Regions from separate parts of the Desemzia sp. C1 genome, predicted to be linked through region 2. Evidence: riboswitches for the same ligand, from Rfam matches in the RefSeq annotation. Region 2 holds a riboswitch; the other holds the start of a gene.

Region 1 (16,032 bases), 840 kb from region 2:
TAACTTAAATTCTGCTTTTAATAAATGGCTTTCGGCAATTAAATTAGAACAATTACCGATTGCTATTCGTGAAAAGATTCTTACCTTTGATAAATACCAGAAGAAACTTAGTTTCTTTCGAGCTCTACAACTATTTCTTCATGCTATCAATGAAGAGAAAGAAAGCTTTAGAGATATCGATACTGCTTTTGTTTCCGAAGAACTGCAGAAAGAGATTGGGATTGACAGTATTAGTTATTCTCAGCTTTCCAGAGTTCTCTCCAAAATGGACACAGAAATTCTATTAGCTATTTTTTACCAGCTTCTTAGTCAGATTAAAAAGAACCGCCCGGTGGATAAACGAAATAGTCTCTATCTTATTGACTCTTCAACCTTTTCACTGAATCAAAATCTTTATCAATGGGCTGATTTTCGTAGAACAAAATCAGGAGTCAAACTTCACTTAAAACTCTGTTTTATGGACAATGAGCATCTTTATCCAGACGATTTTACGATAACGAATGCGATTGAACATGATACAAATCAATTAGAAGTGTTAGTCAATCAACCTGAAGCAACTTATGTATTCGATCGTGGATACCTAGATTTTGAACGAATGGATAAGATGCATTGGCAGGGCTACTTTTTTGTGACAAGAATCAAAAAAAATACGAAATTTCATGTTCTGGAAACATTCGCAGACTCTAAAAAGGATTTTATTCTCAGCGACCAAATGGTCGCATTAGGTGCTCAAAATTACCTAACTTCCCGCTTTCGGTTAGTGACTATTCAAGATCAAAAAGGGAAAATTCTTTCATTTATCACCAATCGTTTTGACTGCTCAGCTACTGAAATTGCAGAGATGTATAAAGCTCGTTGGCAAATAGAACTGTTTTTTAAACACATTAAGCAGCACATGACAATCAAAAAGTTTTTTTCAAGAAGCGAACAAGGAGTCAAGAATCAATTGATTTTAGCCATGATTGCCAGCTTATTAACCTATTTAATTCAATTAGAAACCCAAACGAATCAGTCTATTTTCCAAATCAAACGTCTTTTTCGCTATCTCATATTTCAGCCTGCAGAGAAATGGATTGAACTTTTAGTGCCTAGTTGACACACAATAAACTGTTGTCGACTGCTCATTGAATCAGCTAAATAAGCAAAATTTTTCTGGAAATAGCCATCCTTTGCGCAAGCACTTGTCTTTTTTTTATTTTTTTCCAAAAAACAACAATACAGAATATTCTGACTACTTTTATGCAACACTAGTGAATGAAAATAAGATACAGCGAATGATGTGTGAGAGATAACTATACAGTAATAGGCACTCAGTAAATAAAAATCTCTTATTTAGTATTGACGAACAAATGAAACTCTGTTATTATAAATAACGTTGCTGCTTATGCTATGTCAGCACGTTAAAATAATTGTTTTTCAAATTGTCGTTGACAAAAGATTGAAGAGCATGATATTATATTAAAGTCTTGAGAGCGAATAAACGACTGTGATGAATATTTATTCATTATTAGTAAATTTAATTCAAAATAGCTGTTGACAACTCTTTTAGATGATGATATTATATAGAAGTTGTAAAACAAGCATTGACCTTTGAAAACTAAACAAAGTAAGACGAACCAAACGTGTAAGGAGTTTCGGCAAGTGCCGAAACAACAACATTAGTGAATAATTATTCGCTAGCAATCAATTAATGAGCTTCAAGCATCATTAAGCAGTCACCTTCGGGTGACGACTTTATATGAGAGTTTGATCCTGGCTCAGGACGAACGCTGGCGGCGTGCCTAATACATGCAAGTCGAACGCTTCCTACCGGTGCTTGCGCCGGGAAAGAAGAGTGGCGGACGGGTGAGTAACACGTGGGTAACCTACCTACAAGCGGGGGATAACATTCGGAAACGGATGCTAATACCGCATAGATCTTTTTGTCTCCTGGCAGAAAGAAGAAAGACGGTTTCGGCTGTCACTTGTAGATGGACCCGCGGCGCATTAGTTAGTTGGTGAGGTAATGGCTCACCAAGACGATGATGCGTAGCCGACCTGAGAGGGTGATCGGCCACACTGGGACTGAGACACGGCCCAGACTCCTACGGGAGGCAGCAGTAGGGAATCTTCCGCAATGGACGAAAGTCTGACGGAGCAACGCCGCGTGAGTGAAGAAGGTTTTCGGATCGTAAAACTCTGTTGTTAGAGAAGAACAAGGATGAGAGTAACTGCTCGTCCCTTGACGGTATCTAACCAGAAAGCCATGGCTAACTACGTGCCAGCAGCCGCGGTAATACGTAGATGGCAAGCGTTGTCCGGATTTATTGGGCGTAAAGCGAGCGCAGGCGGTTCTTTAAGTCTGATGTGAAAGCCCCTGGCTCAACCAGGGAGGGTCATTGGAAACTGGAGAACTTGAGTGCAGAAGAGGAAAGTGGAATTCCATGTGTAGCGGTGAAATGCGTAGATATATGGAGGAACACCAGTGGCGAAGGCGACTTTCTGGTCTGTAACTGACGCTGAGGCTCGAAAGCATGGGGAGCAAACAGGATTAGATACCCTGGTAGTCCATGCCGTAAACGATGAGTGCTAAGTGTTGGAGGGTTTCCGCCCTTCAGTGCTGCAGCTAACGCATTAAGCACTCCGCCTGGGGAGTACGACCGCAAGGTTGAAACTCAAAGGAATTGACGGGGGCCCGCACAAGCGGTGGAGCATGTGGTTTAATTCGAAGCAACGCGAAGAACCTTACCAGGTCTTGACATCCTTTGACCACTCTAGAGATAGAGCTTTCCCTTCGGGGACAAAGTGACAGGTGGTGCATGGTTGTCGTCAGCTCGTGTCGTGAGATGTTGGGTTAAGTCCCGCAACGAGCGCAACCCTTATTATTAGTTGCCAGCATTCAGTTGGGCACTCTAGTGAGACTGCCGGTGATAAACCGGAGGAAGGTGGGGATGACGTCAAATCATCATGCCCCTTATGACCTGGGCTACACACGTGCTACAATGGATGGTACAACGAGTCGCAAAACCGCGAGGTTAAGCTAATCTCTTAAAGCCATTCTCAGTTCGGATTGTAGGCTGCAATTCGCCTACATGAAGCCGGAATCGCTAGTAATCGCGGATCAGAACGCCGCGGTGAATACGTTCCCGGGCCTTGTACACACCGCCCGTCACACCACGAGAGTTTGTAACACCCAAAGTCGGTGAGGTAACCTTCGGGAGCCAGCCGCCTAAGGTGGGACAGATAATTGGGGTGAAGTCGTAACAAGGTAGCCGTATCGGAAGGTGCGGCTGGATCACCTCCTTTCTAAGGATATAACGGAACTTTACACGGTTCACTTTTACTTTGTTTAGTTTTGAGAGGTCAATACTCTCAAAATAGTATATGAATTCCCGGGGCCTTAGCTCAGCTGGGAGAGCGCCTGCCTTGCACGCAGGAGGTCAGCGGTTCGATCCCGCTAGGCTCCATTGCAACTTTGTTGCAAATGAACTTTGTTCTTTGAAAACTGGATATTGTCTAATAGAAACATTTAAGTAAGAAACCGAGAAAACACCGCGTTTTAAATGAGTTTTTTAATGTTCTTATCGTAAGATAAAACAAGTAATACCAATTTAGTAATGATAGGTTAAGTTACTAAGGGCGCACGGTGGATGCCTTGGCACTAGAAGCCGATGAAGGACGGGACGAACTCCGATATGCTTTGGGGAGCTGTAAGTAAGCTTTGATCCAGAGATTTCCGAATGGGGGAACCCAACATCTTTAATAGGATGTTACTGCTGACTGAATACATAGGTCAGCAGAGGTAGACGCAGAGAACTGAAACATCTAAGTACCTGCAGGAAGAGAAAGAAAATTCGATTCCCTGAGTAGCGGCGAGCGAAACGGGAAGAGCCCAAACCAGAAAGCTTGCTTTCTGGGGTTGTAGGACTGAACACATAGAGTCATAAATGAACGTCGTAGAAGAAGCGTCCTGGAAAGGACTGCCGAAGAAGGTAAAAGCCCTGTATTCGAAACGACGTTCACTCTGATCAGTATCCTGAGTACGGCGGAACACGAGAAATTCCGTCGGAATCCGGGAGGACCATCTCCCAAGGCTAAATACTCTCTAGTGACCGATAGTGAACCAGTACCGTGAGGGAAAGGTGAAAAGAACCCCGGAAGGGGAGTGAAATAGCACCTGAAACCGTGTGCTTACAAATAGTTAGAGCCCGTTAATGGGTGATAGCGTGCCTTTTGTAGAATGAACCGGCGAGTTACGATTACATGCGAGGTTAAGTTGAATAGACGGAGCCGTAGCGAAAGCGAGTCTGAATAGGGCGAATGAGTATGTGGTCGTAGACCCGAAACCAAGTGATCTACCCATGTCCAGGTTGAAGGTGTGGTAAAACGCACTGGAGGACCGAACCCACGTACGTTGAAAAGTGCGGGGATGAGGTGTGGGTAGCGGAGAAATTCCAATCGAACTTGGAGATAGCTGGTTCTCTCCGAAATAGCTTTAGGGCTAGCCTCGGAATGTAGAATCATGGAGGTAGAGCAACTGTTTGAACTAGGGCCCCTTATCGGGGTACCGAATTCTGATAAACTCCGAATGCCATTGATTCATGTCCGGGAGTCAGACTGCGAGTGATAAGATCCGTAGTCGAAAGGGAAACAGCCCAGACCACCAGTTAAGGTCCCAAAGTTTATGTTAAGTGGAAAAGGATGTGGGGTTGCTTAGACAACTAGGATGTTGGCTTAGAAGCAGCCATCATTTAAAGAGTGCGTAATAGCTCACTAGTCGAGTGACCCTGCGCCGAAAATTTACCGGGGCTAAACATAACACCGAAACTGTGGATAGAACCATTGGTTCTATGGTAGGAGAGCGTTCTAAGGGCGTTGAAGCTAGATCGTGAGGACTAGTGGAGCGCTTAGAAGTGAGAATGCCGGTATGAGTAGCGAAAGACGGGTGAGAATCCCGTCCACCGAATGACTAAGGTTTCCTGGGGAAGGCTCGTCCTCCCAGGGTTAGTCGGGACCTAAGCTGAGGCCGAATGGCGTAGGCGATGGCCAACAGGTTGATATTCCTGTACCTGTTTGTTTTGTTTGAGCAATGGAGGGACACAGGAGGCTAAGAAATGCGTGCTGCTGGATATGCACGTCCAAGCAATGAGTCTTGAAGTGAGTGAAATGCTTGCTTCTCTAAGGATGAGTTGTGATGGGGAGGGAAATTAAGTACCGAAGTTTCTGATGTCACACTGTCAAGAAAAGCTTCTAGTGAGAAACAAACAGCCCGTACCGCAAACCGACACAGGTAGTCGAGGAGAGAATCCTAAGGTGTGCGAGAGAACTCTCGTTAAGGAACTCGGCAAAATGACCCCGTAACTTCGGGAGAAGGGGTGCTGACCATTGGTCAGCCGCAGTGAATAGGCCCAAGCGACTGTTTATCAAAAACACAGGTCTCTGCTAAATCGAAAGATGACGTATAGGGGCTGACGCCTGCCCGGTGCTGGAAGGTTAAGAGGATGGGTTAGCTTCGGCGAAGCTCAGAATTGAAGCCCCAGTAAACGGCGGCCGTAACTATAACGGTCCTAAGGTAGCGAAATTCCTTGTCGGGTAAGTTCCGACCCGCACGAAAGGCGTAACGATTTGGGCACTGTCTCAACGAGAGACTCGGTGAAATTATAGTACCTGTGAAGATGCAGGTTACCCGCGACAGGACGGAAAGACCCCATGGAGCTTTACTGCAGTTTGATATTGAGTGTCTGTACAGCTTGTACAGGATAGGTAGGAGCTATTGAAGCCAGGACGCCAGTCTTGGTGGAGGCATTGGTGGGATACTACCCTTGCTGTATGGCCACTCTAACCCTCGACCATGATCTGGTCGGGAGACAGTGTCAGACGGGCAGTTTGACTGGGGCGGTCGCCTCCTAAAATGTAACGGAGGCGCCCAAAGGTTCCCTCAGAATGGTTGGAAATCATTCGTAGAGTGTAAAGGCAGAAGGGAGCTTGACTGCGAGACCTACAAGTCGAGCAGGGACGAAAGTCGGGCTTAGTGATCCGGTGGTTCCGCATGGAAGGGCCATCGCTCAACGGATAAAAGCTACCCTGGGGATAACAGGCTTATCTCCCCCAAGAGTCCACATCGACGGGGAGGTTTGGCACCTCGATGTCGGCTCATCGCATCCTGGGGCTGTAGTCGGTCCCAAGGGTTGGGCTGTTCGCCCATTAAAGCGGTACGCGAGCTGGGTTCAGAACGTCGTGAGACAGTTCGGTCCCTATCCGTCGCGGGCGTAGGAAATTTGAGAGGAGCTGTCCTTAGTACGAGAGGACCGGGATGGACACACCGCTGGTGTACCAGTTGTTCTGCCAAGAGCATCGCTGGGTAGCTATGTGTGGAAGGGATAAACGCTGAAAGCATCTAAGCGTGAAGCCCCCCTCAAGATGAGATTTCCCATCACGTAAGTGAGTAAGACCCCTGAGAGATGATCAGGTAGATAGGTTGGAAGTGGAAGTCTAGTGATAGGCGGAGCGGACCAATACTAATCGGTCGAGGACTTAACCAAGATTTTAGGTGGATTCAACGGATCCGAACAAATGTGATAGTAGACAAATCCAGTTTTGAGAGCGCAAGGTTCTCAACATGTGTGGTGATGATGGCAAGAAGGTCACACCTGTTCCCATGCCGAACACAGAAGTTAAGCTTCTTAGCGCCGAAGGTAGTGAGGGGTTTCCCCTTGTGAGACTAGGACGTTGCCACGCATAGTTTTTATTCCGCAATAGCTCAGTTGGTAGTAGCGCGTGACTGTTAATCACGATGTCGCAGGTTCGAGTCCTGCTTGCGGAGTCTTTTTTTTTACATAAAATTACAGATCCACTTATAAAAGTGCCGCTTTAGCTCAGTCGGTAGAGCGCTTCCATGGTAAGGAAGAGGTCGCCGGTTCGAATCCGGCAAGTGGCTTTCTTAATACAAATAAGTTAAAAGTCGTACAGACGCTGGTTTACAGTGATTTGTACGGCTTTTTTTTGTGCAAAAAGACATTTAATGGTTGTTATTTATAAAAAAGGTTTTCTTTTTCCATCTGATAATGCGTATTGCTTTTGACATTCTGTTTTATGTTATATGATGTTCGTATAGATATTCTCTTATAGAGATAGAAAAGTCGGCAATATAATTTGAAAGGGGCACAAATAAAATGAAAGCATCGAAATTAATGAACACAGGTATGGATTACGCGCAAGACGCATTTGAGATGGCTAAGGATCATATGCCATCCTCTCATCATTTAGCTAAGAAGAAAATGATGATGGATGCGAAGTTAGCTAAAGGTGCTACAAAAGCAATGCCAGCTAAAGTTAAACGAATGGAACTAGCAAAAATGATTGCTTTACCTCTAGCAGGTGCTTTAGTAGCGTTATTGTTTGCACCAAAATCTGGTAAAGAATTAAGAACAGATATCAAAAGCAAATTTGTGGATGTAAAAGATACTGGTATGGAAAAAACACAAGAATTAAAAGGTAAATATAGTGCTGATGAAGAAACTTCATACGACCCTTCAGATAATTATGATGAATCTGTAGAGGCTCATGGAAATGTGCATGGAACAGTTGCAGAACCCACAGGCGATGAGACGATTCCGGCAGACAAATTAGATGAAACACTTGATGATTTAGGGTATTCATCTGAAGACGAACTATTAAATGAAGATAAATAATTTTTTAGGACACTCCAGTTTGGTCAGCTGACTTGGCTAAACTGGAGTGTCTTTTTTTAGATTTTTAAACGAGTGTGGTATCCGTACTACGCATTGCATTTCATCTTTATGTGTAGTAGAGTTATAAGTAATTAAATGTTTTGCAGGGGGACACAGTTGTGTTGAGAAGGTTAAAACCTGACCCTTTGAACCTGTTAGTTAACACTAACGTAGGGAGCACTGTTTACATATGAAATAAATATGTATTGAGCTCTCCATTATTATGGGGAGCTTTTCTTTTGTAAAACTTTTGATTGCGGGGGGACACAATTGTGTTGAGAAGGTTAAAACCTGACCCTTTGAACCTGTTAGTTAATACTGACGTAGGGAGCAATAGTGTTTTATGCACTTTTTTGACCTCTACAGCTTATTGTAGGGGTCTTTTTTATGCTTCTGTCAAAAGAGGAGGATAGAGAGGAACAATAGATTACCTAGTGTAAAAAGGTGTTTTAAGTAAAAAAGATAAATGGAGGAGTTAAAGAATGTTATCACAGATTAAACAAGCAGCACCTTTGATTCATTGTATAACCAATTATGTTGTAGCTAACTTTTCAGCTAATGGATTACTTGCAGTAGGAGCATCCCCTATCATGGCTGATGAAATAAAAGAGGTTTCTGAAGTAGTCTCTTCTTCTGATGGGTTGTTGATTAATATCGGAACCGTAAATGACTTTACGATAGAGTCTATGTTGGTTGCTGGTAAAAAAGCAAATGAATTAAATATTCCAATTGTGCTTGATCCTGTAGGTGTAGGCGCTACAGATTACAGAAAGAGAGTGGTTCGTCGTTTGTTGAAGGAAGTCAAATTCAATTTGATTCGTTGCAACGCTGGAGAATTAGCGTCTATAGCTGGAGCAGACTGGCAAGCAAAAGGAGTCGATAGTGGGGAAGGTTTTGCGAATACCGATACGATAGCTCGGGAAGTGGCTTTAAAGTATGGGTGCATGGTAGCTGTGACTGGGAGAACTGATTTTTTAACTGATGGGCATGCTGAATACCACATTTGTGGAGGGAACGAGACAGCGACACATATTACAGGGATGGGCTGCTTACTGAGCGCTATTTGTGCAGCATCGTTAGCCAGCAGTAATAGGAAAGAAGAGTTGAAGAGTCTAGCCGCTACTTTAAAGGATTACAAAAAAGCAGCTGAACTCTCTTCGGATGAAAACGGGTCGTTTATCGCTCAATTTATAGATAATGTACAAAAAATCGCGGAGGTAAAAAAATGATTTCATTAACCATTGCAGGGTCTGATTCAGGTGGAGGAGCCGGAATTCAAGCAGATATCAAAACGTTCCAAGAACTGGGTGTATTTGGAACAACAGTCATAACTGCATTAACTGATCAAAATACAAAAGGGGTTCATGGAGTTTTTAAGGTGACGCCACAGTTTGTTCAGCAACAATTGTCATCAGTGCTGGAAGATTTTTCTATCAAATCGATCAAAACGGGTATGCTCTATTCCGCTGAGATTATTGAGGCTGCAGCTGCTGTTTTAAGAGAGCAAAAGATTCCTCTAGTACTTGATCCCGTGATGATCGCAAAAGGCGGGGAAAAGCTGTTACAGAACTCAGCTGTAGAAGCATTGATTGAACAATTATTACACTTAACAACAATCTGTACTCCTAATATACCAGAAGCTGAAGTTCTTACTGGGATGTCTATTAAAGATTCAAAAGATATGGAAAGAGCAGCTCGTAGTATTCTACAAATGGGATCCGACTGGGTAGTAATAAAAGGGGGACACACAGGTGAAAAAGATGCTGTTGACCGAGTGTATGGTCACGACGCAGCTTTTACCATGACAACTCCTAGAAAAAAGACAGACCACACGCATGGGACTGGTTGTACTTTTTCAGCAGCGATTACAGCTAATATTGCCAAAGGATATACTATACCTGAAGCAATTATTGAAGCCAAAAAGTTTGTTCATTTAGCAATTAGTTATCCCCTTTTTATCGGGAGCGGAAAAGGACCCACCAATCATTTTGCTTTTAATCAACAAAAAGGAGTTTGCGAGGTGGTAGTGAATGAAGCGTGAAATGTTAGAGATATATTTTGTCATGGGGTCTAATAACTGCAAAAAGGATCCGCTTTTGGTACTCCGTGAAGCATTAGAAGCAGGCATAACTTGTTTTCAATTCCGAGAAAAGGGAGAAGGAGCATTAACAGGACAAGCGTATGAAAAGTTTGCTTCTGACTGCCAACAGCTGTGTGCTGCTTATCAAGTTCCTTTTATTATTAATGATGACGTAAACTTAGCATTGAAGTTAAATGCTGATGGGATTCATGTTGGTCAAAATGACTTAGCGATTTCTACTTTTCGTGAACAGGCTAAAGGTAAAATCATAGGAGTGTCGGTTCATAATGTTCATGATATGAGAAAAGCTATAGCTGATGGAGCGGATTACGTAGGAATTGGACCGATATACACGACTCAAACTAAAAAAGATGCCCAACCACCAACAGGAGTGACCGCTTTAAAAACTATACGAAAACAGTTCAATACGTTCCCAATCGTTGCTATAGGAGGTATAACGGAAGCAAATGCTAATAAAGTTCGTTCAGCAGGTGCAGATGGAGTAGCTTTAATATCAGCGATTTGTCATAGCACACAGATCAAAACGACAGTAGAAAACTTGCGTAGAACAGTCTAAAGCTGGGAATTGTTGTTTTCGAACAAATGGAGTAAAAATAAGAAAACTGGAAGGGTCCCTTGAGAAGTGTTAAAATAGAGTCAAATGATAAAAGGAGTGGTAGATACCATGGATTTCGAAAAAGGGGAAAATCGTTTTTACAAAAATGATGAAGCTGGAAATTTAATTGCTGAAATCACTTATGTACCTTCTGGAGAAGATAAAGTATTGGTTGACCATACTTTTGTAGACCCTAGCCTAAGAGGGCAAGGAGTAGCAGAACAATTAGTCGATCGTACTGTTCAAGAAATGAAAAATGAAGGTAAGAAGATTGTTCCAGTTTGTCCCTATGTGGTGACTTTATTTGAACGCAAGCCGGAAAAATACCAAGATATTATGGCAGACTAAATTTTATTAAACAATTAGAAAGCTGGAATTTATTCATTTTGCTGGAGTCTGAGGCCAGCAGAATGGACTAATTTCCAGCTTTTTTTGTTATTAAATATGCAAAAAATCAATATTAATGAATAATTATTAGAATAATATTAAAAATAACGAAAAAAGACGATCTTCTATTTACAAGAGATACAATATTTTATATAATTCTCTTTGTGCTCAACAAGCATTAGTCTTTAAGGCCCGTTGGTCAAGCGGTTAAGACACCGCCCTTTCACGGCGGTAACACGGGTTCGAATCCCGTACGGGTCATTTTAGTTTCAGGAATAATCACGTTCGCCGGCTTAGCTCAGTTGGTAGAGCATCGCACTCGTAACGCGGGGGTCACAGGTTCAAGTCCTGCAGCCGGCATAATACGAAAAAAACAGGTTCACAAAAGGTTTTAAAAACTTTTGTGAACCTGTTTTTTTTAGGTCGATTTACGATATGTCATAGAGATGTAGGGACAAGAAAACAGAAAAATTGATTGGAATGCACAAGTAGAGTAAGGTTAAATAAGATGATTAGTATGTATTGTAGTTGGAAAACAACAGACATAGGTCTATGCAACAAAGCAACTAAAGAGGTGATGAAATGGCATTTGATTACGATCTTGATTTTGATAAAATAAACTTCCGTAAGCAACCTGAATTATACAGAGTAGGAAGAGGAGAACAAGGCGTACTGCTGGTAGAGCCTTACAAAAGTGAGATTCTTCCTCATTGGCGATTTAAGACGCCGGAAATCGCTACAGAATCGTCTGAAAAAATTTATCAAATGTATTTAAAATATAAAGAAGATCAAGATTTCGTCGGAATGGATATGGCTAGGAAATTTCTTCAAATGGGTTACACTAGATCCAGACGCTACGCAAATTATAAGGGCGGAAGAAAATATGAGGAAAACGGCGAAATTAAGGAACGAATGATTGATGAAGAAAAAGCAAAGTCAGCTGCTATTTTTGAAAAGAAATGGAAGATCGTCAGAGAAGATGAAGATTACCTCAAATTGAAAAAAGAGCATCAAAAAAAGTATGGCTGATCAAGTAAGGTGATAAAAATACTGAGGATGTTGATAAATGACAACTATTCAAGTAATGAAACCTTCTGATATTACTCTTGTTGCTAAAATGGCGCAAGAGTTGTTCAAAGAAAATGATTTTGCTGCGTTAAAAAAAGAATTCGAGTGCCTGTCGGGAAGTAAAAAAGACACTATATTAGTTGCTAAAGAAAATAAAGGCACTGCAGGTTTTATCCATATGTCTTTAAGATATGAGTACGTTGAAGGAACCACATCTACACCTGTAGCGTATATAGAAGGTATTTATGTGAAGCCCGACTATCGTCAGCGTCATGTAGCACATAAATTGATTTCGGCAGGAGAAGGATGGGCTAAAAGTAAAGGGTGCACGCAAATAGCGTCGGATGTAGAATTGTACAATACTATTAGTCAGAAAGTTCATCAGAAAACTGGATTTAAAGAAGTGAATCGTCTTGTTTGTTATGTGAAGTCTATAGAATTGTAGCCAAAATTCAGATTAGGGCTTTTAGATCACTCTTTTAAAGGGGAGATTATTCAGGATAATGAATAATAAAACAAAAAAGCATTTTCTCTCTTGACAGAATGGTGTGTTTAATTGTATTATATTCTTGTTGCTGATTTTTGATTCTATTTTCTGCAATGATTTATTGGAGGGGTAGCGAAGTGGCTAAACGCGGCGGACTGTAAATCCGCTCCTTCGGGTTCGGCAGTTCGAATCTGCCCCCCTCCACCATTTATGGGCTATAGCCAAGCGGTAAGGCAAGGGACTTTGACTCCCTCATGCGTTGGTTCGAATCCAGCTAGCCCAGTTAAATTAAACCATGTGTGGTTTTGATGGCAAGAAGGTCACACCTGTTCCCATGCCGAACACAGTAGTTAAGCTTCTTAGCGCCAAAGGTAGTGAAGGCTTTCCCTTTGTGAGATTAGGACGAAGCCATGCTGGTTTAATTTATGAGTCATTAGCTCAGTTGGTAGAGCATCTGACTTTTAATCAGAGGGTCGCAGGTTCGAATCCTGCATGACTCATTCCTAAGACTAGAAACAGAGTTCCTGTTTCTAGTCTTTTTTTTGTTCTTTTACAGCGGTTGAATGGAAGAGTTAGAAAACGATAAAAAGAGCTCTTAACGTGTCATCAAATAACGTTATTCAAACTAAACTGTGCTATAATATGGACTGAGTGACAATTTTACACTTTTGGAGGTGTCCACATGTCAATAGATTGGTCACTACTTTTTACATGGCGCTCGTTAATCAACATCATAGATGTTTTGATCGTTGCATTTTTTATCTACCAATTGATTATTGTTGTCAGAGGAACAAGAGCTGTTCAGTTATTGAAAGGGATTGCTATTATTGTTTTGATAAAGGTTGGAAGTTATTTCTTCCAGCTGCAGACAGTAGAATGGATTGTCGATTTAGTGATTCAATGGGCTGTATTAGCCTTGATCATTATTTTCCAACCAGAAATGCGCAGGGGATTAGAACATTTAGGTAGAGGTTCTTTATTTAACCGCAAGAAAAAGAAAAAGAACCCTGGAGAAGACCTTGTATCAAGTATACTAAAGTCTGTACAATATATGAGTAAACGACGCATAGGAGCATTAATTGCGATTGAAATGGAAACGGGATTAGAAGAATATGTCAACACGGGTATTTCAATGGGTGCGGATATTTCTGGAGAATTGCTGATCAATACATTTATACCCAATACTCCATTGCATGATGGAGCAGTAATCATTCAAGATTATAAAATTGCTTCAGCCGCCAGTTATTTGCCGCTTTCTGAGAGTTCGTTGATTTCTAAAGAATTGGGGACTCGGCACAGAGCTGCAATTGGTCTGAGTGAAGTATCTGATGCTTTAACCGTTGTTGTTTCCGAAGAAACTGGGGGAGTCAGTATTACCCAAAACGGTAATTTATACCGAGATCTTTCAAGAGAAGACTTTGAGGTTTTCTTGACCAAAGCATTAGTGACGGAAGAAGAAGAACAAACGGTCAACCCTATTCAAACTTTTTTCAACGGTTTCAAAAAGGGGGCTTCTAAAAAATGATGGAAAAAATAATGAATTCTCCTTGGTTTTTACGGATTGTAGCGCTAGGTTTTGCCGCATTATTATTTACTTATGTGAATAACGAAAACAGTAAACAAATCAATGCAAATAACCGTTCAGGCGGAGCAACAGTCAACAGTACGGAAATGATCACTGATTTACCGGTTTTAGTAGATATTGACCAAGAAAAATATTTTGTTACGGGGATCCCTGATTCAGTTTCCGTTTTGTTGGAGGGATCGACAGCTATTTTGTTGAATACACTGACAACAAAAGGTTTTGATATTGTTACTCCTGATTTGAATGAGTTGGGTGAGGGAACGTACACGATCGAATTGCTGCCTTCAGGTTTGTCTGATGAGCTGAGCTACACGATCTATCCTGCTGAAGTAAAGATCACAATACAAGAACGAGTCAGCGAAAATTACGATGTATCTGTGTTATTTAATGAAGCTTCTTTAGCCAGAGGATACGAAGCCGGCGAACCTATCGTGGATTCAGAAACTGTGCTCATAGAGGGTGCAGCAGATACGTTAGGACGAATCGCTAATGTACAAGTAAATGTTTCTGCGGAGGAAAACACGAATTCTGATATTACTCAAACGTTGCCGGTCATTGTAACGGACGCAGCTGGGAATCAGTTGGACGTAGAAGTAACACCAAGCGAAGTGTCGGTTACTATTCCGGTAACATCCAACAGCAGAGATGTTCCAATGTCACTGCAACAATCTGGTACTCCCGAGTCCGGGTACACTTATGAATTAGCAATCGCTGAGGGAGAGGATACCACAGCCAATGTCGTAGCAGAAGAAGCTGTTTTGGATGCACTGGATGAAATTCAAGTACCTGTTGATGTGACAGGTGTAACAGAAAGTTCTACAGTGGAAGTGACAGTTCCTGTACCTAATGGAGCTGCTTCAGTATTGCCTGAAACCATTGAAGTAGATATTAGAGTCTCAGAGGAAGAAACTGGGAATTCTCAGCCAGATAGGACGGATGAACCTCAACCTAGTGAATCTAGTTATGCTCCTGAGAGCAGTGAAGAAGAGAGCAGTCAAGAGTCCGAGGAACGAGAATCTTCAGAAAGCTCTAGCAGCAGCGGCAGTTCAGAATCTTCTTCTGAAAGCAGCAGCGAGAGTGCAGAAGAAAACAACGACGAATAAAAATGAATAAATAATAAATAATAAATAATAAACGAATAAGCAATCTATTCAATTACTGAAAAGGAGCTTTTTGAAAATGGGAAAATACTTTGGTACAGATGGAGTAAGAGGAGTTGCAAACTCAGAACTTACACCAGAATTAGCATTTAAATTAGGACGATTTGGTGGATATGTATTATCACAACACACTGAAGGGGACGAACAACCACGCGTATTAGTTGGTAGAGACACACGTATGTCAGGTCAATTGTTGGAATATGCATTGATCTCAGGTTTGTTGTCTGTCGGAATCGAAGTGTTAAAATTAGGCGTTATCTCTACGCCAGGGGTAGCTTACTTGACTCGAGTTCAAGGAGCAGCTGCTGGAGTTATGATTTCTGCTTCACACAATCCGGCACCAGATAACGGAATCAAGTTCTTTGGATCTGATGGATTCAAATTGTCAGATGAACAAGAAGAAGAAATTGAAGCATTATTGGACCAAGAAGATACCTTGCCTCGTCCTAGCGCAGCTGGGTTAGGAAGCGTAGAAGACTATAAAGAAGGTTCTCAAAAATACACTCAATTCTTGCAACAAACGATCTCTGGTGATTTAAGCGGACTGCAAGTTTGCTTAGATGGCGCAAATGGAGCGACAAGTCCATTGATCAATCGTCTATTCGCTGATTTAGATGCTGAATTCGACGTAATGGGTGTTTCTCCGGATGGAGTTAATATCAATGAAGGCGTTGGATCAACTCATCCAGACAAATTAGCAGGAATGGTTGTCGAACAAGGAGCTGACGCTGGTTTAGCTTTTGATGGAGATGGCGACCGTATTATAGCTGTTGACGAATTAGGAAATATCGTTGACGGAGATAAAATTATGTATATTTGCGGGAAACATTTGAAAGATAAAGGTCACTTGAAAAAAGACACGATCGTTTCTACAGTCATGAGCAACTTAGGATTCCACAAAGCCGTTGAAGCAGCAGGAATGAAAGCTTTAAAAACACAA
Region 2 (16,032 bases):
CTGTAAAACGCGTTGAAAAATTTGGTGCTTTTGTTGAAATCGCTAAAGGAAAAGACGGTTTGGTGCACATCTCTCAATTAGATACTAAACGTGTGGCTAAAGTAGAAGATGTCGTAAACGTTGGCGACTCTCTGAAAGTCAAAGTCATTGAAATCGATCGTCAAGGTCGTATCAATCTTTCTCACAAAGTATTAATGGAAGAAGAACAACAAGAATCTAGCGAAACAGAAACAACAACTAACTAAAACAATGAAGCCTTACTGGATTAGATTCAGTAAGGCTTTTTTACGTTATAAAACCATTGAAACGTAAGCAGTAAAGCAACTGGACCGATGTTTACCAATGACGAAAGTTTTTGTTTGGTGTCAAGCGAAAGTTAAAATGTCCTAAAACCAAGGCTCACATTAATGCAAGCTTTTACTTCGCAAAAGCTTGCATTAATGTGACCGAATTTGTTAAAATTAGTCTTAAGCTGTTTGTTCAGCTTCGTACTCTTCGAGTGTTTTTCCGACACTGCGAAGATATCTTTTGAAAGATTCTAGTTTCCACGGGTGAGATTGTGGGGGAATATACTGGCGTCTTTCTTTTTTTTGCTCTGGAATCGGATCAAACTCTTGTGAGTAGTAGTCATGTTCTTTCAGTCTCCTTGTTGTGTATATTTTTTCAGCTATATTTACATAGATATCTCCGTTAAACGCTTCGATAACCAACACCTTTGATCTTCGCGTGAAGTAGTGCTCTTCACTGCCTTCCGTAGGCAGGTAGTAGTTGTTTTGATACCGAATATGATGCCCACTATCCACTTTTCTATTCGCTACTCGTGCTAATAATAAATTGATTTCTGATTTAGTTGGTGCGTTTTCATAGATGGATTCCTTCGTTTTATTGCCAAACTTCTTATTGAAAGTCCTAATCCATTTCGTTAAAAAGTGATTGGCTTCCTCCATAGATTGTATTCCAGCTAAGTCTAAATCTACAGGAAGTCGTGATTGAACAGTCCCGTTTAAGCGCTCTACGCGGCCTTTAGCTTGTGGAATAGAGGAGGTTTTAATCTCAATACCGAGTTGATGACAGGCAAAACCAAACTGGGTAAAGGTATCTTCTTCGACCGCTTTCATGGCTTTTGATGTGTATTCGAAAACCGTTCGTTTATCTGTTAAAAAAGCTAAAGGGATGCCTTGTTTCGTTAGGATCTGATTGAGCACATGATAATAGCCATTGAGTGTTTCTTGCATATCGAAATAAGCCCCGACGATATTACCAGAAGCGTCATCAATAGCTAAATGGAGATGTGTCACCTCTTTACCAAACCAGTTATAGGAGCTGGCATCCATTTGAATAAGCTCCCCCTGATATTTCTTTCTAGGACGGCTAGGGTGACTTTTTTCGGGTAACTCCATTTGATCTTCGGCTCTTGGAACCAGTGGGTTATAAGACCCTTTTTTACCTTTCATTGATTTAGCTTTGATTCGAGCATTTATTTTCTTACGTGTTTTTCTTTGAGCCTTAGGTGATAGAATATCAGCATGATATAAAATATGACGAATGGTCGTATCGGTGTAACAGATAGCATGATCCTCCTTCAAAATTTCAGTAAAATGCTTCACGTTAGGCTTTATCTTAAAACTTTGATAGAGCTCGATCACTTGTCTTTTTATTTCCTCTGGCACGGCGTGCCTAGCTGCTTTTCCTCTGTTGCCGTGTGAAAAAACAGCTTTTCCTCCTTCTTGATAGTCTTGAATCAATCTGTTGACTTGCCTCATCGAGAGCCCAAGTTCAACACAAGCTCTCTTTTTTTCCTTTCTTTTTTCTGCCACAGCTTTTATTACTTTATATTTCTTATCTTCATTCATCGTTAGTATTATCCTTTTCATGATTTTATTTTATCATTTTGGGACATTTTATGCTTCGACCTACTTAGGACATTATCACGTTCGAACGATATTACCAATGACGAAAGTTTTTGTTTGGTATGATTTCACAGTGAATTATGATAAAATGAATAATGGTACTATTCGTAAGTTTAAATAAAAGATAAAAGTTTAGAAGTAGGAGTGAGATTATGAATGGATATTCAGTAGCAGTAGTTGGCGCAACAGGAGCAGTAGGGACAAAAATCATTAAGATGCTGGAAAATGCAGCTTTTCCAATCAAAGAAGTAAGATTACTCTCTTCTAAGCGTTCTGCTGGTAAAAAATTGGTATTTAAAGATACCGAAATTGAAGTTCAAGAAACAACTGAAGATTCATTCAGTGGAATAGATATTGCTTTATTTAGTGCAGGAGGAGACATCTCTAAAAAATTCGCTCCAGAAGCCGTCAAACATGGGGCAATTGTCATTGACAATACAAGTGCTTACCGCATGGACCCAGAAGTTCCTTTGGTTGTACCTGAAGTCAATCCTGAGGCATTGGAAAAACATTCTGGTATAATTGCCAATCCTAATTGCTCAACGATCCAAATGGTTGCAGCATTGCATCCAATACGAAAAGCATTTGGACTGGACAGAGTAATCGTTTCAACATACCAAGCAGTCAGTGGAGCAGGAAACTCGGCATTGAAAGAAATGTATGATCAAGCTCAGCAGATGATGGATGATAAACCTTACGAGGCTAACATTTTACCAGCTGGCGGAGATAAAAAACATTTTCCTATTGCTTTCAATGCTTTGCCCCAAATCGATGTATTTGACAAAAAAGGGTATACAAAAGAAGAATGGAAAATGACCAACGAGACTAAAAAAATCATGGGCGATGATGCGATAAAGTTATCTGCTACATGCGTGCGTGTCCCAGTTGCTTATGGACATTCAGAATCTGTGTACATCGAAGTCAAAGACACGACTGCTTCAGTGGAGAAGATTCGAGATATTTTAAGAGAAGCACCAGGGGTAACTTTAGAAGACGATCCAAGTGAGCAAATTTATCCTACTGCATTAACTGCTGAAAACAAAAAAGATGTTTTTGTCGGTCGGATTCGTAAAGACTTGGATGATGAAGCAGGCTACCATATGTGGATCGTTTCAGACAATCTATTAAAAGGTGCAGCTTGGAATACTGTTCAAATTGCAGAAAAAATGCACGAATTGAATTTGATTCAGCCATCATCTATCAAATAGACTAAAGCTAGAGGAGGACGTAATTTGAATATCCAACAAGCAAGTATCATTACAGCAATGGTTACGCCGTTTGATCATGAGAACAATATCGATTTCAAAAAATTAGAAAAATTGATTGATCATTTGATTGCAACGGGTACTCAAGGAATTGTAGTTGGTGGAACAACTGGTGAGTCTCCTACACTTTCTCACGATGAAAAATTGACATTGTACCAACATACAGTAGAATTTGCAGCAGGACGTGTCCCAATCATAGCAGGAACAGGTTCAAATAATACTGCTGAAACGATTTCTTTTACACAAGAGGTAGCGCAAATTAAAGGAATTGATGCAGCATTGGTGGTAACTCCTTACTATAATAAACCGAATCAAGCTGGGTTATACGCTCACTTTGAAGCGGTAGCAAAAAGTACGGATCTGCCGATCATTATTTACAATGTTCCAGGAAGAACCAGTGTCTCCATAGAACCAGCTACAACGATTCGTTTGTCCGCTATTGAAACTATTATTGGTGTCAAAGAATGTGTTGGAATAGAAGCCATGAGTGAAATCATTTCTCATACGGATGCTGACTTTTTAGTTTATACTGGTGAAGATGCATTATCCTTACCAGCTAAGGCGATTGGTGCAAATGGTGTGATCTCTGTAGCGAGCCAAGTTTTCGGCGAAGAGATGAAAGAAATGTACGATGCATTTGAAGCGGGTAAATTAACAGAGGCAGCAAAACTGTCCCGTGAGTTGATTCCGAAAATGGATGCGTTGTTTTCAGTTCCTTCTCCTGCACCAACAAAATTTTTATTAAATCATCAAGGAATTGATGTTGGCGGAGTAAGATTGCCTCTAGTAGAGTGCACAACTGAAGAAGAAAAAGTAATTTTATCAACTTGTATTAAATAAACTATTGGAAAAATGATTGAAGAGGTGAAGTAATGAGCAAAATTAAAGTGATTCCACTTGGTGGCGTACGTGAAAATGGAAAGAATATGTACGTAGTGGAAGTAGATGAAGAAATTTTTGTATTGGATTGCGGTTTGATGTATCCAGAAACGGAATTATTCGGGATTGATGTAGTGATTCCAAATTTTGATTATTTGGAGGAAAATAAAGATAGAGTAACTGGGGTATTCTTGACTCATGGTCATGAGGATGCTATTGGAGCTTTACCTTATTTCTTGCAAAAGTTTAATGTTCCCGTTTTCGGTACAGAGCTGACTATCGAATTAGCAAAAATGAGTGTAGAAGAAAAAGGTCAATCGATCAAATTTGACGATTACCACGTTATTGATGAACAAACCGAAATTGAATTTAACAATGCTGTAATCAGCTTCTTTAGAACAACTCATTCGATTCCTGATTCAGTAGGGATCGTTGTAAAAACTGAAGAAGGAAGTATTGTGTATACAGGAAACTTCAAATTCGATCAAAGTGCACAACCAATGTACAAAACCGATTTAAACCGTATTAGTGATATCGGAAGAGAAAAAGTGTTGGCTTTATTAAGCGACTCAAGTGAAGCAGAAAGTCCAGTTGAAAACGTGAGCGACTTGAAAGTGGCGGAAGAGGTACTAGATACCTTCCAAAATACTTCAAGCAGAATCATCGTCGCTGCTGTTGCCAGCAATATTTTGAGAATTCAACAAGTTTTTGATGCGGCTCACCGTTCAAAACGTAAAATCTTTATCACAGGGAAAAACTTGGAAGAGATTGTAGACAAAGCATTGAAAATGAATAAATTGCAATTGCCAAGTGACGATTTGATCGTTCCAGTCAAAGACATAGACAAATACGAAGATCATGAAATCGTTGTGCTTGAAACTGGTAGTACTGGGGAACCTATCAAGACGCTGCAACGTATGGCTAAAGGCAAGCATCCGCAAGTGAATATCCAAGAAGGCGATTTGGTGTATATCGTTACCAGTCCTTCTCACGAAATGGAAGTAACGGTTGCGACTACAGAGAATATGGTTTACCGTGCTGGAGGGGCTGTAAAACAAATTACAGACAACTTAAAAGCTTCTGGTCACGCGACACCAAATGATTTAAAATTGATGATCAACTTGATCCATCCTGAGTATTTTATTCCGGTAACTGGTGAATACAGAATGTTGGCTGCTCATGCTGATCTAGCCCATGAAGTAGGAATGTCTTACAAGAATATCATTATTCCTGGAAAAGGTGACATCATCGAATACTCTCACAACCGTTTCACGATGTCTGGACAAGTAGAGTCCGGTAATACAATGGTAGATGGGATCGGAATCGGTGATATCGGAAACATCGTATTGCGCGATCGTAAATTATTGTCTCAAGACGGTATTCTGATTGCTGTTGTAACGATCAACCGTAGAACGAAAGAAATTACTTCTGGTCCAGAAGTAATGACGCGCGGATTTGTATACGTGAAAGAAAATACTCCATTGATCGAACAAAGCAGTGAATTAGTGAGAAAAGTTGTTGAGGAAAATCTGCAGCAAAATGAATTTGAATGGGGTGCTTTGAAGCAAGATATCAGAGACTCTTTAAGTAAATTCTTGTTCGATAAAACGCGCAGAAGACCTGTGATTCTTCCAATTATTATGGAAGCCAGCTCTAACAAAAATAAGAAACAAAAATAAATGCAATTAAGGCTAGGACATCACATGTCCTAGCCTTATTTAAAATAATAACGAATAAAGCAGGTGTATCTATGGAAAAACAACAAGAAGAAATCATCACGTTAACAGAACAATTTGTAGCAGACTTATTTCAAAATGATGCATCGGGACATGATTGGTGGCATATCCACCGAGTAAGGAACTTAGCTAAACAGATGGCAGAAGAAGAACCCGGACCGGTAAATACTTTTGTTTGCGAGATGGCAGCTTTGCTGCATGATGTTCCAGATGATAAACTAGTTAAAAATGCTGCAGAAGGTGAAAAACGGTTGATGGATTGGCTGAACCAATTTTCTTTGCCTAAAGAGATCCAAGAGCAGATTCTTTTTATAGTGTTGAATCTATCTTATAAAGGTGGGACCAATAAAGTGCAGCTCGACTCTATTGAAGGAATGCTGGTGCAGGATGCGGATCGTTTAGACGCTATTGGTGCAATTGGGATCGCACGGACTATGGCTTTTTCGGGTTCACGAGGACGTCTGATTCATGATCCGTCTAAAAAACCGAGAGAATCTATGAGTTACGAAGAATACCGTTCAGGAGACGATACAGCCATCATGCATTTTTATGAAAAACTGTTGAAGTTGAAAGATACGATGAATACACAAACCGGAAAACTCTTTGCACAAAGAAGACATGAATATATGGAGACTTTTCTAGAAGAATTTTACTTAGAGTGGGATGGATTGAGGTAAGAGGAAAAAAACGAATAGAAGGCTTATCAAGAGACTTTCGAACTTGTCATCTGTTATTCTTGAATCAATAACTTAAAGGGAACAGGGTGTGTGCGGATGGAAACTATACAGTTGAGAGAAGCTATGATCGAAGATATACCTAAGTTGGAAAATTATGCGATCGAGTCAAATACTTACATGATCAAACCAATGGATGCTCTAACAGAAAGTTTGCACGAAACTGGAAAACATCCTATATTGATTTTAAAAGGAAACGATTTAGTCGGATTCTTTATTCTACAATTTGGCATAGGCGTTTCTCGCTATACGGATAATCCTAACGCCGTTTTATTTAAAGCGCACTCTATCGATTTGAGGTATCAAAGTCAAGGGTATGCAAAAAATCGTTAGAGTTGTTACCGGATTATGTGCGGGAGTATTATCCAGATGTGGATGAAATCGTTTTATCCGTAGCTGTAGACAACATCAGCAGCCAAATGTTATACGTGCGTTCTGGTTTTCTAAACAGCTTGAAAAGAATAAATATAAACGATAAAGTTGAATACGTACTAGCTAAAAAAGTGAAATCGCATTAAGAATCCCTATCCAGAATCGGTCTGATATTGACAATTCAAAGACTTTTCGTTACACTGAACAAGGAATAAAAATTGAATGAACATCCATCACAAAGGGGAGCTGAAAAGCTGAGATTGAATCGATTCGATTCTGACCCTTCGAACCTGTTCGTTAGTACGAGCGTAGGAATTGTGACGGAGAGCGAAAGTATTTATATATATACTTAAGTAATCTCCTCCTTTGTTGTTTGGCATTGTTCAAATTATAAGGGAGGAGTTTTTTTATGCGCAACAAAAATTTTAGTGTGTGGATGGAAGGAACGATTATAGCCGCTTTGGCGATCGTATTGTCTTTGATTCCAACAAATATAGGGCCGTCGTTTACCGTGTCGTTAGGAATGATACCAGTGACGCTTTATGCTTTTAGAAGAGGATTTGTACCAGCTGTTTATGCCGGTTTTTTATGGGGGATCTTGCATTTTGTAATAGGAAATGCTTATATCTTAAGTCCGCTGCAAGGATTTATTGAATATTTTATTGCATTTGCATTTGCTGGATTTGGAGGGTTATTTGCCAAAAAAGTCCAATCACTTAGTGAAGAAAATCGAGTACATCAATTAAACTTATTTATTGTGTTGGGGACGTTTACTGGGACCATGGCTCGATTTTTCTGGCATTTTGTAGCCGGGTATTACTTCTGGGGAAGTTATGCGCCAGAAGGAATGGGTGCTTTTGTCTATTCTTTTATCACACAAATCTTAAGCGGTGTTATTACTGCTGTCGTTGCAAGTATGATTTTGATAGTGATTCAAAAAACAACGCCAAGACTATTTATCACAAAGACAGTTGCATAAAACAGAAAGAAAACAGGTGCAAAGCCTGTTTTCTTTTATTTTTGAGAGCGATTGACTTTTATAAAAGAATACTTCATGATGGATAAAAAGCGTTATCAAAAGACTGTGAAATGCAAGAGGAGGCTGATAAATGGAACATATAAAGACTAAAAAGAAGAAGAAAAGTCCCTTGCTTAAAAATATCCTGTTTCTTTCATTGAGTATGGGAGTCGGATTACTATTAGGTGTATTTGGTGCTGTATTTTTACCTGAGACAGTTTTGGAATGGAATGTTTTGCATTTAGTTCTAGGGATCATTTTTTTCTGTTTGAGTTATTTTTTACATATTTTAATTCATGAGTTAGGACATTTGATTTTTGGACTATTAACAGGTTATTCGTTTGTTTCTTTTCGAGTAGGAAGTTTTACGATCATCAAGGAAGATGGGAAGTTCAAGCGTAAAAAATTTCATCTGCCGGGAACAGGTGGTCAGTGCTTGATGTCTCCGCCTGAGTATTCAGAAAAATCGTTTCCGTACATTATCTATAACTTAGGAGGCGTACTGCTGAATCTGGTCACATCGATCATAGCTTTAGGGATTATTGCGAGGATAGAACAGTTATCTGCTTTTGCTCTAGTTGGATGGCAATTATTTTTGGTTGCTGGTCTTTTTACAGCCGTGACGAATGGGATTCCGCTAAAAATAGGAGGTCTTCCAAATGACGGGCACAACATTTATTCTATAATGAAAAAGGAAGAAAATAAAAAAGCTTTTTTTACGCAATTGAAAATGAATGCCTTAATGACGCAAGGCATTCGTATCAAAGACATTCCTTTTGAAGAATTGTCTGTCAACGAGTTGAATGCCGGAACTAGTACATTGGAAGTGGCTATTCATATTTTGCAATACAATTGGTACCTAGATCGTTTAGACTTAAAAAAGGCTCAACAGAAATTAACGGAATTGTTGTCTTATATGGATAATTACCCTTTATTTTACAAGCAAGAATTAGCTTGCGAGCAATTGTTTTTGGCTTTGGTATCTCACGAAGATTCAGCAGTCATAGAAGAGCTGTATGATGACGAGCTGAAAACATATATCAAGAAGATGGGTTTTTTGCCGAATAAGAAACGGTTGCTGATGACTCTTGAAGCACACCATTATCAAAACAAAGAAGTCATGCAGCAATACTTTAAGCAACTATTGAAAACGGCTGAAACTTATCCTATAAGAGGAGAGGCAGAGATGGAGATCATGTTAGGGAACTGGGTGAAAGACTCAAAGACCGATGATGAAAACCAGGCGGGGCATTGAAATAAGGAAAAATACTGATCAAGTGAGAATAAGTGTAGTATGATAGAGATATAAAACGATTCAGTTCGTTCATTTTACCTATAAGCAGGTAACTATTCGAAAAGAGGTGAGTTTATTGAGGTATGTTTTTTACTTTGTTTCATTGTTTTTTGCTATCAATAGTATTTTTGCAGCCATAACAGTGTTTCGTGAAAAACGGGATATTGCTGCAACATGGGCCTGGTTATTGGTCTTAAACTTTTTACCTGGGATAGGTTTTATCATCTATTTCTTTATTGGAAAAAAAATCTCCAAAGAAAAAATCTTTGATATTCAAGCGCAAGAGAGCATCGGTATGCCTGAACTGGTAGAAGCTCAAAAACAGATGCTGCTGGAAGAAGAGAGATTGCTGTCAAAAAAACAAGACACAGAGGATTCTAAAGAAATTACGAATTTATTCTTGGAAAGCAGCGAGTCTATTTTGACAAAAGGAAATCAAGTAGAGTTTTTCGTAGACGGAAAAGAAAAATTCAAGTCTCTTATTCGAGACATCTACCAAGCAGAAAATCATGTACATATGATTTATTATATTTTCCATAATGATTATATCGGCAACATGGTGTTAAAAGCTTTGGAAGACAGAGCTGCTGCCGGAGTAGAAGTTTTAGTCATTTACGATGCATTAGGTTCCAGGGCCTTGAAACTCGCTTCTTTTAAACGTTTGATTGAGTTAGGTGGACGAGTGGAAACCTTTTTGGTTCTAGATTAGGTTTAATCAACTTCAGGATCAACTTACGTAATCACCGCAAAATTGTCGTAATTGACGGAAAGATCGGTTATATCGGCGGATTTAATGTAGGGGATGAGTATCTGGTGATGGATAAGAAATTTGGTTATTGGAGAGATACTCATTTGAAAATTGAAGGGAATGGGGTCTTGGCCTTGCAAAGCCGATTCATTATGGATTGGAATGCAGCCGTTCCGACAACTCCGTTAGAATATGAAGAAAAATATTTTCCTTATATTCCGCGTAAAGGCGAAACCAATCTTCAAATCGTTTCCAGCGGACCGGATACAGAAATACAGCAAATCAAAAAAGGGTACATCAAAATGATCAGTACAGCTGATGAGTCTGTCTACATCCAAACCCCTTATTTTGTTCCTGATGAAGCGTTGATAGAGACACTGCAGATAGCCGTTATGTCAGGAATCGACGTCAAGATTATGATTCCTAATAAACCTGACCATCCCTTTATTTATCAAGCTACGTTATCCTATGCTGCTCAAATGGTAGATGTAGGCGCGGAAGTTTACATTTACGAAAATGGATTCTTACACAGTAAAACCATCGTCATTGATGGAGAAATCTGTTCAGTAGGAACAGCTAATTTTGATATTAGAAGTTTCAAATTGAATTTTGAAGTCAATGCTTTTATGTATGATCCTTCAGTAGCTAAACAGCAGGAAAGTTATTTCTTTAAAGATATGGAGAAAAGCCGTTTGTTGACGAAAGAAGAAATTGAGAATCAGTCAAAGTGGGTCAAATTCAAACAAAGTTTTTCTCGTTTACTTTCACCGATCTTATAACAGAATAGATATCAAAAGGAGCGCAAATCAAATTTGCGTTCCTTTTTTTTCACCTAAATGGGAACGTGTTTTAGTTGTAAGTGTCATTTATCCAGCCGCTCTTATGAAATGGTACCATGAAAATTCTGTGAAAGCATGTTTTTTGCTATTCCGTGCCCGTTATGCAACAATAAATAAGAGTGTGTGTGAAAAAAACATCTAACGAGGTGGAAGAGAATGATTGAATTTAAAAATGTATCCAAAACATATAAGGATGGAACGAAGGCTGTAGAAAATATCAATTTGACGTTCAATGATGGAGAATTCATCGTATTCATCGGAACCAGCGGGAGCGGAAAAACGACGTCTATGCGTATGATCAACCGAATGAACGAACCAACTAAAGGGCAGATCCTGATTGATGGAGAAGATATCATGAAGAAAGACCCGGTGGAATTGAGAAGAGGAATTGGCTATGTCATCCAGCAGATTGGATTGATGCCTCATATGACAGTGTATGACAATATCACATTGGTGCCCAAGTTGTTAAAATGGCCGGAAGAGAAGAAAAGAGCTAAAGCAGAAGAATTAATCAAACGTGTCGATTTGCCAGTTGAATTCTTAGATCGCTACCCAAGTGAACTTTCAGGTGGACAGCAACAAAGGATCGGTGTTATTCGAGCTTTGGCTGCGGATCAAGACATCATATTAATGGATGAGCCATTTGGAGCATTGGACCCTATTACAAGAGATGCTTTGCAAGAATTAGTAAAACATCTGCAATCTGAGATGGGTCGTACAGTAGTCTTTGTTACCCACGATATGGATGAAGCTTTGCAATTAGCTGACCGTATTGTCATTATGCAGCAAGGAAAAGTTGTTCAATTTGATACACCAGATAATATTTTGGCAAATCCTGTCAATAAATTCGTAGAAGATTTCCTCGGCGAAGATCGCTTGTTACAAGCTCGTCCTTCTATCCAAACGGTTGATCAAATCATGCTGAAAAATCCAGCTTCTGTCACTCCAGGAAAATCTTTGCAAGATGCTATTCGTATCATGAGAGATCGTAAAGTTGATTCCTTGTTTGTAACAGATGATTCAGGTGTGTTAAAGGGATTAGTTGGGTTGGAAGCGATAGACCGTTACCGAAAAACAGCTACAAGTGTTGGAGATGTCATGGAGCATGAAGTTCGTTTTGTTCGTTCCGGTACTTTGCTGCGCGATACAGTACAACGGATGTTGAAGATTGGGTTCAAAAACATCCCAGTAGTAGATCAAAATGATCGGTTGATTGGTTTAGTCACAAGAGGTTCTCTAGCGGAGATCGTATACGACAACATTTGGGGCGATATTGAAGACGCTAAAGACTTGCCGTTGGAAACTACCGCAGATATCAACTCGGGGCAATAGGAAGGATGAAGAGATATGATTGACTTTATAACGAATAATGGTTCTCAATTATTGTTATTGACTTGGGAACATTTATATATATCCGGTATCGCTTTAGCCTTGGGGATCTTAGTAGCTGTTCCGATTGGAGTCTTGTTGACGCGTTATAAAAAAGTAGCCAGTGCATTTATTAGTGCGATAACGGTATTGCAAACTGTGCCTTCATTAGCTCTATTGGCTTTAATGATCCCGCTGTTCGGTGTAGGGAAAGTTCCTGCAGTCGTTGCGTTGTTTTTGTATTCCTTGATGCCGATTTTGAGAAACACGTATATCGGTATGGAAGGTGTCGATAAAGATTTGATTGATGCAGCTAAAGGGATGGGCATGACAAATAAACAATTGATCTTTTCAGTAGAGTTGCCGCAAGCAGCTCCTGTAATTATGGCTGGTATTCGACTGTCAGGTGTTTACGTCATTGCTTGGGCTACGTTAGCTTCTTATATCGGAGGCGGCGGTCTAGGAGACTTTATTTTTAATGGATTGAACTTATATATACCAGAGTTGATTATCGGTGGTACGATTCCTGTTACATTGTTAGCTTTGCTGGTAGATTTTCTGTTGGGTAAAGTAGAAGAAAAAGTTACACCAGTCAACTTGCGCACTGCGAAATAGGAGGATATAACATGAATAAGTTAAAAACGAAAAAAAGCTTCTTGTTGTCACTAGTCAGTGCAGGGGTGTTAGCAGGTTGCGCTTTACCTGGTTTAGGCAGCGGAAGCGGAGAAGAAGGAATTACAGTAGCTGGGGTAACCTCTACAGAAGGATTGATCATGAGTTATGTAGTAGAAGGTATGATTGAACACTATATGGATGATATGGACGTTCAAGTTATTAATAATCTAGGCTCTTCAACAGTTAGCCATCAAGCGCTATTAAATGGTGATGCAAATATAGCTGGTGTAAAATATACTGGAACTTCATTAACTGGAGAATTGGGAGAAGACCCTATTACTGATCCTGAAAAGGCACTGGAAGTCGTCGTAGAAGGGTTTGACGAAAAATTCGACCAAAAATGGTTCCCTTCCTATGGATTTGCTAACTCCTATGCCTTCATGGTAACGAAAGAAACCGCTGAAGAATATGGTTTAGAGAAAATCAGTGATTTAGAACCTTACGCTTTAGAAATGAATGCCGGAGTAGACAACTCGTGGATAGAACGCGAAGGAGACGGGTATGATGCTTTTCTAGATACTTACGGTTTTGATTTTAATCGTGTCTATCCTATGCAGATAGGACTAGTATATGATGCGCTTCAAGCGGGAAGCATGGACATTATTTTAGGTTACTCTACAGATGGTCGGATAGCGAGTTACGATCTAGTCGTCCTAGAGGATGATTTACAGCTGTTCCCTCCTTACGACGCCAGTCCGTTAGCTACAAATGAGATACTGGAAACTTATCCCGAGTTGGAAGGTATCTTACTGAGAATGGAAGGTATGATAAGCGAAGAGCAAATGCAAGAAATGAATTATGAAGCTGACAATAATTTGAAAGAACCGCAAGTCGTGGCAGAAGAATTTTTAAAAGAAAATAATTACTTTGAAGACGAATCATCTAAAACAGAAGGAGGCGAATAACATGGATCCTACACAAATGAATGTATTGGAGCAGTTGGTTTATTATTACGCTCAAAACGGCTCTTATGTATGGAGCCAGTTTCTCAGACATTTTTTAATGTCAATCTATGGAGTGTTATTCGCCGCCATTATCGCTATTCCAATCGGATTTTGGATTTCCAGACACCGTAAATTAGCGAGCTGGGTCATAGGTGCGGCAAATGTACTTCAAACAGTTCCGTCATTAGCTATGTTATCGATAGTTATGTTGGCGTTTGGACTAGGTTCTACAACTGTTGTCATAACGATCTTTTTCTATTCGTTATTGCCTATATTAAAAAATACCTATGCTGGTGTTCAAAGTGTAGATGATAGTTTACTAGATACGGGTAAAGGAATGGGAATGACAAAAGGACAAGTCACTTTAATGATAGAATTACCTTTAGCATTATCTGTCATTATGGGTGGAATTCGCAATGCCTTGGTAGTAGGAATCGGTATTGGAGCGATTGGTACTTTTATTGGTGCCGGAGGATTAGGAGATATCATTGCCAGAGGGGTTAACGCTACTAATGGTGGAGCTATTATCTTAGCTGGAGCTATACCAACAGCTTTGATGGCAGTTATAGCTGATATCGTTTTAGGACTAATCGAAAAAAGATTGGATCCTACTCAAACTAAACGATTTTTTGAATCTAAAACAGTTGCTCCAAAAAAATAATCAGCAAAGAGACCAGATCGAAAGATTTGGTCTCTTGTCAGTTTAATAGATTATAGTAATATCATTTGTGATGAGTCAGGCGAACATAACGAATTTCATTCGGTTTAATAATAGACATTGTTTTTTTGTCGAGTGTAGATAAAACGATTTTTGATTGATCTTCTGGCGAAGTAATCAGTTTTCCTGTATATTCGTGACAAACGGAGGGATCCATTCGATCCGTCGTTTGTATAGTAATGGATGTAGACTTTATGTAAGCCTGATTTAAGAAATAAATAATTTGTTCTGTTGGCATTTGCGGTAACACGGTCGGCGAGTTGTCTGTTAGAAAATTAGATAAGAATGAAAAAGCAGATAATTTTACTGCACTATTTTTTCCCATGAATACGTCCTCCAAACATTTGTTCGTTTTCTATATTATACGAACAAATGTTCAATAATGCAAACTTTTATTTTCCCTTTTTAATTTTTGGAAAACCTGTCATAATAGAGCAGTGAATAAAAAATACAAAAAAAGTTGGAGTGAGTAAAATGAGTTATAAATTAATCACGGATTCTTGTTGCGATCTACCTTATACGTTTATCGAAGAACAAGATATCGATGTAGTGAATCTAACTGTTCACATGGATGGAAAAGAATTGGTTGACGATATGGGAAAATCTTTTGATCGCAATCAATTTTTTCTTGAATTAAAAAATGGGGCTGTTGCAACAACTTCTCAAATCAATATAGGGACTTATATTGATGTGTTCGAGAAGTATGTTAAAGCAGACATACCTGTTTTGTATATTGCTTTTTCTTCAGCTTTGAGCGGTTTTTATAATAACGCTGTTGCAGCTGTAGAACAATTAAAAGAAGACTATTCTAATGTGAATATTACTATAGTAGATTCAAAAGCGGCTTGTTTAGGAGAAGGACTATTGGTTTACGAAGCTGCGATGCGTAAAACGGCAGGAGCTAGTCTTGAAGAAGTAGCAAAATGGCTGGAAGAAAATAAGATGAAGCTTCATTCTTGGGTAACCGTAGATGATATTAAACATTTGGAACGTGGAGGCAGAATTTCTGCTTTATCTGCTACTCTAGGAACGTTATTAAATGTCAAACCTATTATAGTGGTTAATCCAGAAGGAGGATTAGTCCCTTACGGAAAAGTCAGAGGGCGCAAAAAATCGTTGAGTTATTTAGTGAATAAAACGGTCGAAGGGATCGTTTCTCCTGAAGCGCAGACCATTTTTATTGGACACGTTGGAGTTCCAGAAGAAGCTGAAATGGTAAAACAAGAATTACAAAGCCAGTTGAATGTAAAAGACATAAAAATTTATCCCTATGGACCTACAATTGCTTCACACACAGGATTTGGATCACTTTCTATCTTTTCACTAGGGGAAGAAAGAAAATAAGTCAGTGACTTAAAGTTGGAATAATCTCACATTGTGATATAATTAAACTATTATTTTATTTTGATATTTTTTAAATGTTTAAAATCATAAAGATGTCCAAAGTGGAATTATCGTATAAAGAGTAATTATTTATTACTCCTCTTAATAAAACCATTAATTTTTTGGTGAAGCAGTCGATATGGAAGGTG

Evidence for each region. Region 2 has a riboswitch for thiamine pyrophosphate ahead of thiT (energy-coupled thiamine transporter ThiT). Riboswitches for the same ligand answer to the same signal wherever they lie in the genome.
Region 1: it holds a riboswitch for thiamine pyrophosphate, as region 2 does, so the genes downstream of both, thiM (hydroxyethylthiazole kinase) here and thiT (energy-coupled thiamine transporter ThiT) in region 2, are expected to answer to the same signal.

The regions. Positions count from the first base shown of each region.
Region 1 is NZ_JAJIZP010000003.1:1,501,958-1,517,989, forward strand. Features, by position in the region: gene LMF32_RS07670 (IS4 family transposase) at 1-1,096, shown strand, start outside; rRNA gene LMF32_RS07675 (16S ribosomal RNA) at 1,735-3,285, shown strand; tRNA gene LMF32_RS07680 (tRNA-Ala) at 3,374-3,446, shown strand; rRNA gene LMF32_RS07685 (23S ribosomal RNA) at 3,603-6,521, shown strand; rRNA gene rrf (5S ribosomal RNA) at 6,602-6,717, shown strand; tRNA gene LMF32_RS07695 (tRNA-Asn) at 6,729-6,802, shown strand; tRNA gene LMF32_RS07700 (tRNA-Thr) at 6,844-6,916, shown strand; gene LMF32_RS07705 (YtxH domain-containing protein) at 7,152-7,670, shown strand; TPP riboswitch at 7,805-7,903, shown strand; TPP riboswitch at 7,958-8,056, shown strand; gene thiM (hydroxyethylthiazole kinase) at 8,192-8,938, shown strand; gene thiD (bifunctional hydroxymethylpyrimidine kinase/phosphomethylpyrimidine kinase) at 8,935-9,750, shown strand; gene thiE (thiamine phosphate synthase) at 9,740-10,366, shown strand; gene LMF32_RS07725 (GNAT family N-acetyltransferase) at 10,475-10,753, shown strand; tRNA gene LMF32_RS07730 (tRNA-Glu) at 10,982-11,053, shown strand; tRNA gene LMF32_RS07735 (tRNA-Thr) at 11,080-11,152, shown strand; gene LMF32_RS07740 (DUF4385 domain-containing protein) at 11,375-11,821, shown strand; gene aac(6') (aminoglycoside 6'-N-acetyltransferase) at 11,859-12,305, shown strand; tRNA gene LMF32_RS07750 (tRNA-Tyr) at 12,471-12,554, shown strand; tRNA gene LMF32_RS07755 (tRNA-Gln) at 12,559-12,630, shown strand; rRNA gene rrf (5S ribosomal RNA) at 12,646-12,761, shown strand; tRNA gene LMF32_RS07765 (tRNA-Lys) at 12,775-12,847, shown strand; gene cdaA (diadenylate cyclase CdaA) at 13,030-13,872, shown strand; gene LMF32_RS07775 (CdaR family protein) at 13,869-15,035, shown strand; gene glmM (phosphoglucosamine mutase) at 15,112-16,032, shown strand, end outside.
Region 2 is NZ_JAJIZP010000003.1:2,341,303-2,357,334, reverse strand. Features, by position in the region: gene pnp (polyribonucleotide nucleotidyltransferase) at 1-245, shown strand, start outside; gene LMF32_RS11820 (ISNCY family transposase) at 468-1,853, opposite strand; gene LMF32_RS11815 (aspartate-semialdehyde dehydrogenase) at 2,063-3,118, shown strand; gene dapA (4-hydroxy-tetrahydrodipicolinate synthase) at 3,143-4,015, shown strand; gene LMF32_RS11805 (ribonuclease J) at 4,048-5,733, shown strand; gene LMF32_RS11800 (HD domain-containing protein) at 5,805-6,467, shown strand; gene LMF32_RS11795 (hypothetical protein) at 6,564-6,857, shown strand; gene LMF32_RS11790 (hypothetical protein) at 6,896-7,042, shown strand; TPP riboswitch at 7,126-7,228, shown strand; gene thiT (energy-coupled thiamine transporter ThiT) at 7,306-7,875, shown strand; gene LMF32_RS11780 (site-2 protease family protein) at 8,006-9,169, shown strand; partial or broken gene cls (cardiolipin synthase) at 9,285-10,735, shown strand; gene LMF32_RS11770 (betaine/proline/choline family ABC transporter ATP-binding protein) at 10,952-12,127, shown strand; gene LMF32_RS11765 (ABC transporter permease) at 12,143-12,778, shown strand; gene LMF32_RS11760 (osmoprotectant ABC transporter substrate-binding protein) at 12,790-13,743, shown strand; gene LMF32_RS11755 (ABC transporter permease) at 13,745-14,443, shown strand; gene LMF32_RS11750 (hypothetical protein) at 14,505-14,825, opposite strand; gene LMF32_RS11745 (DegV family protein) at 14,975-15,844, shown strand.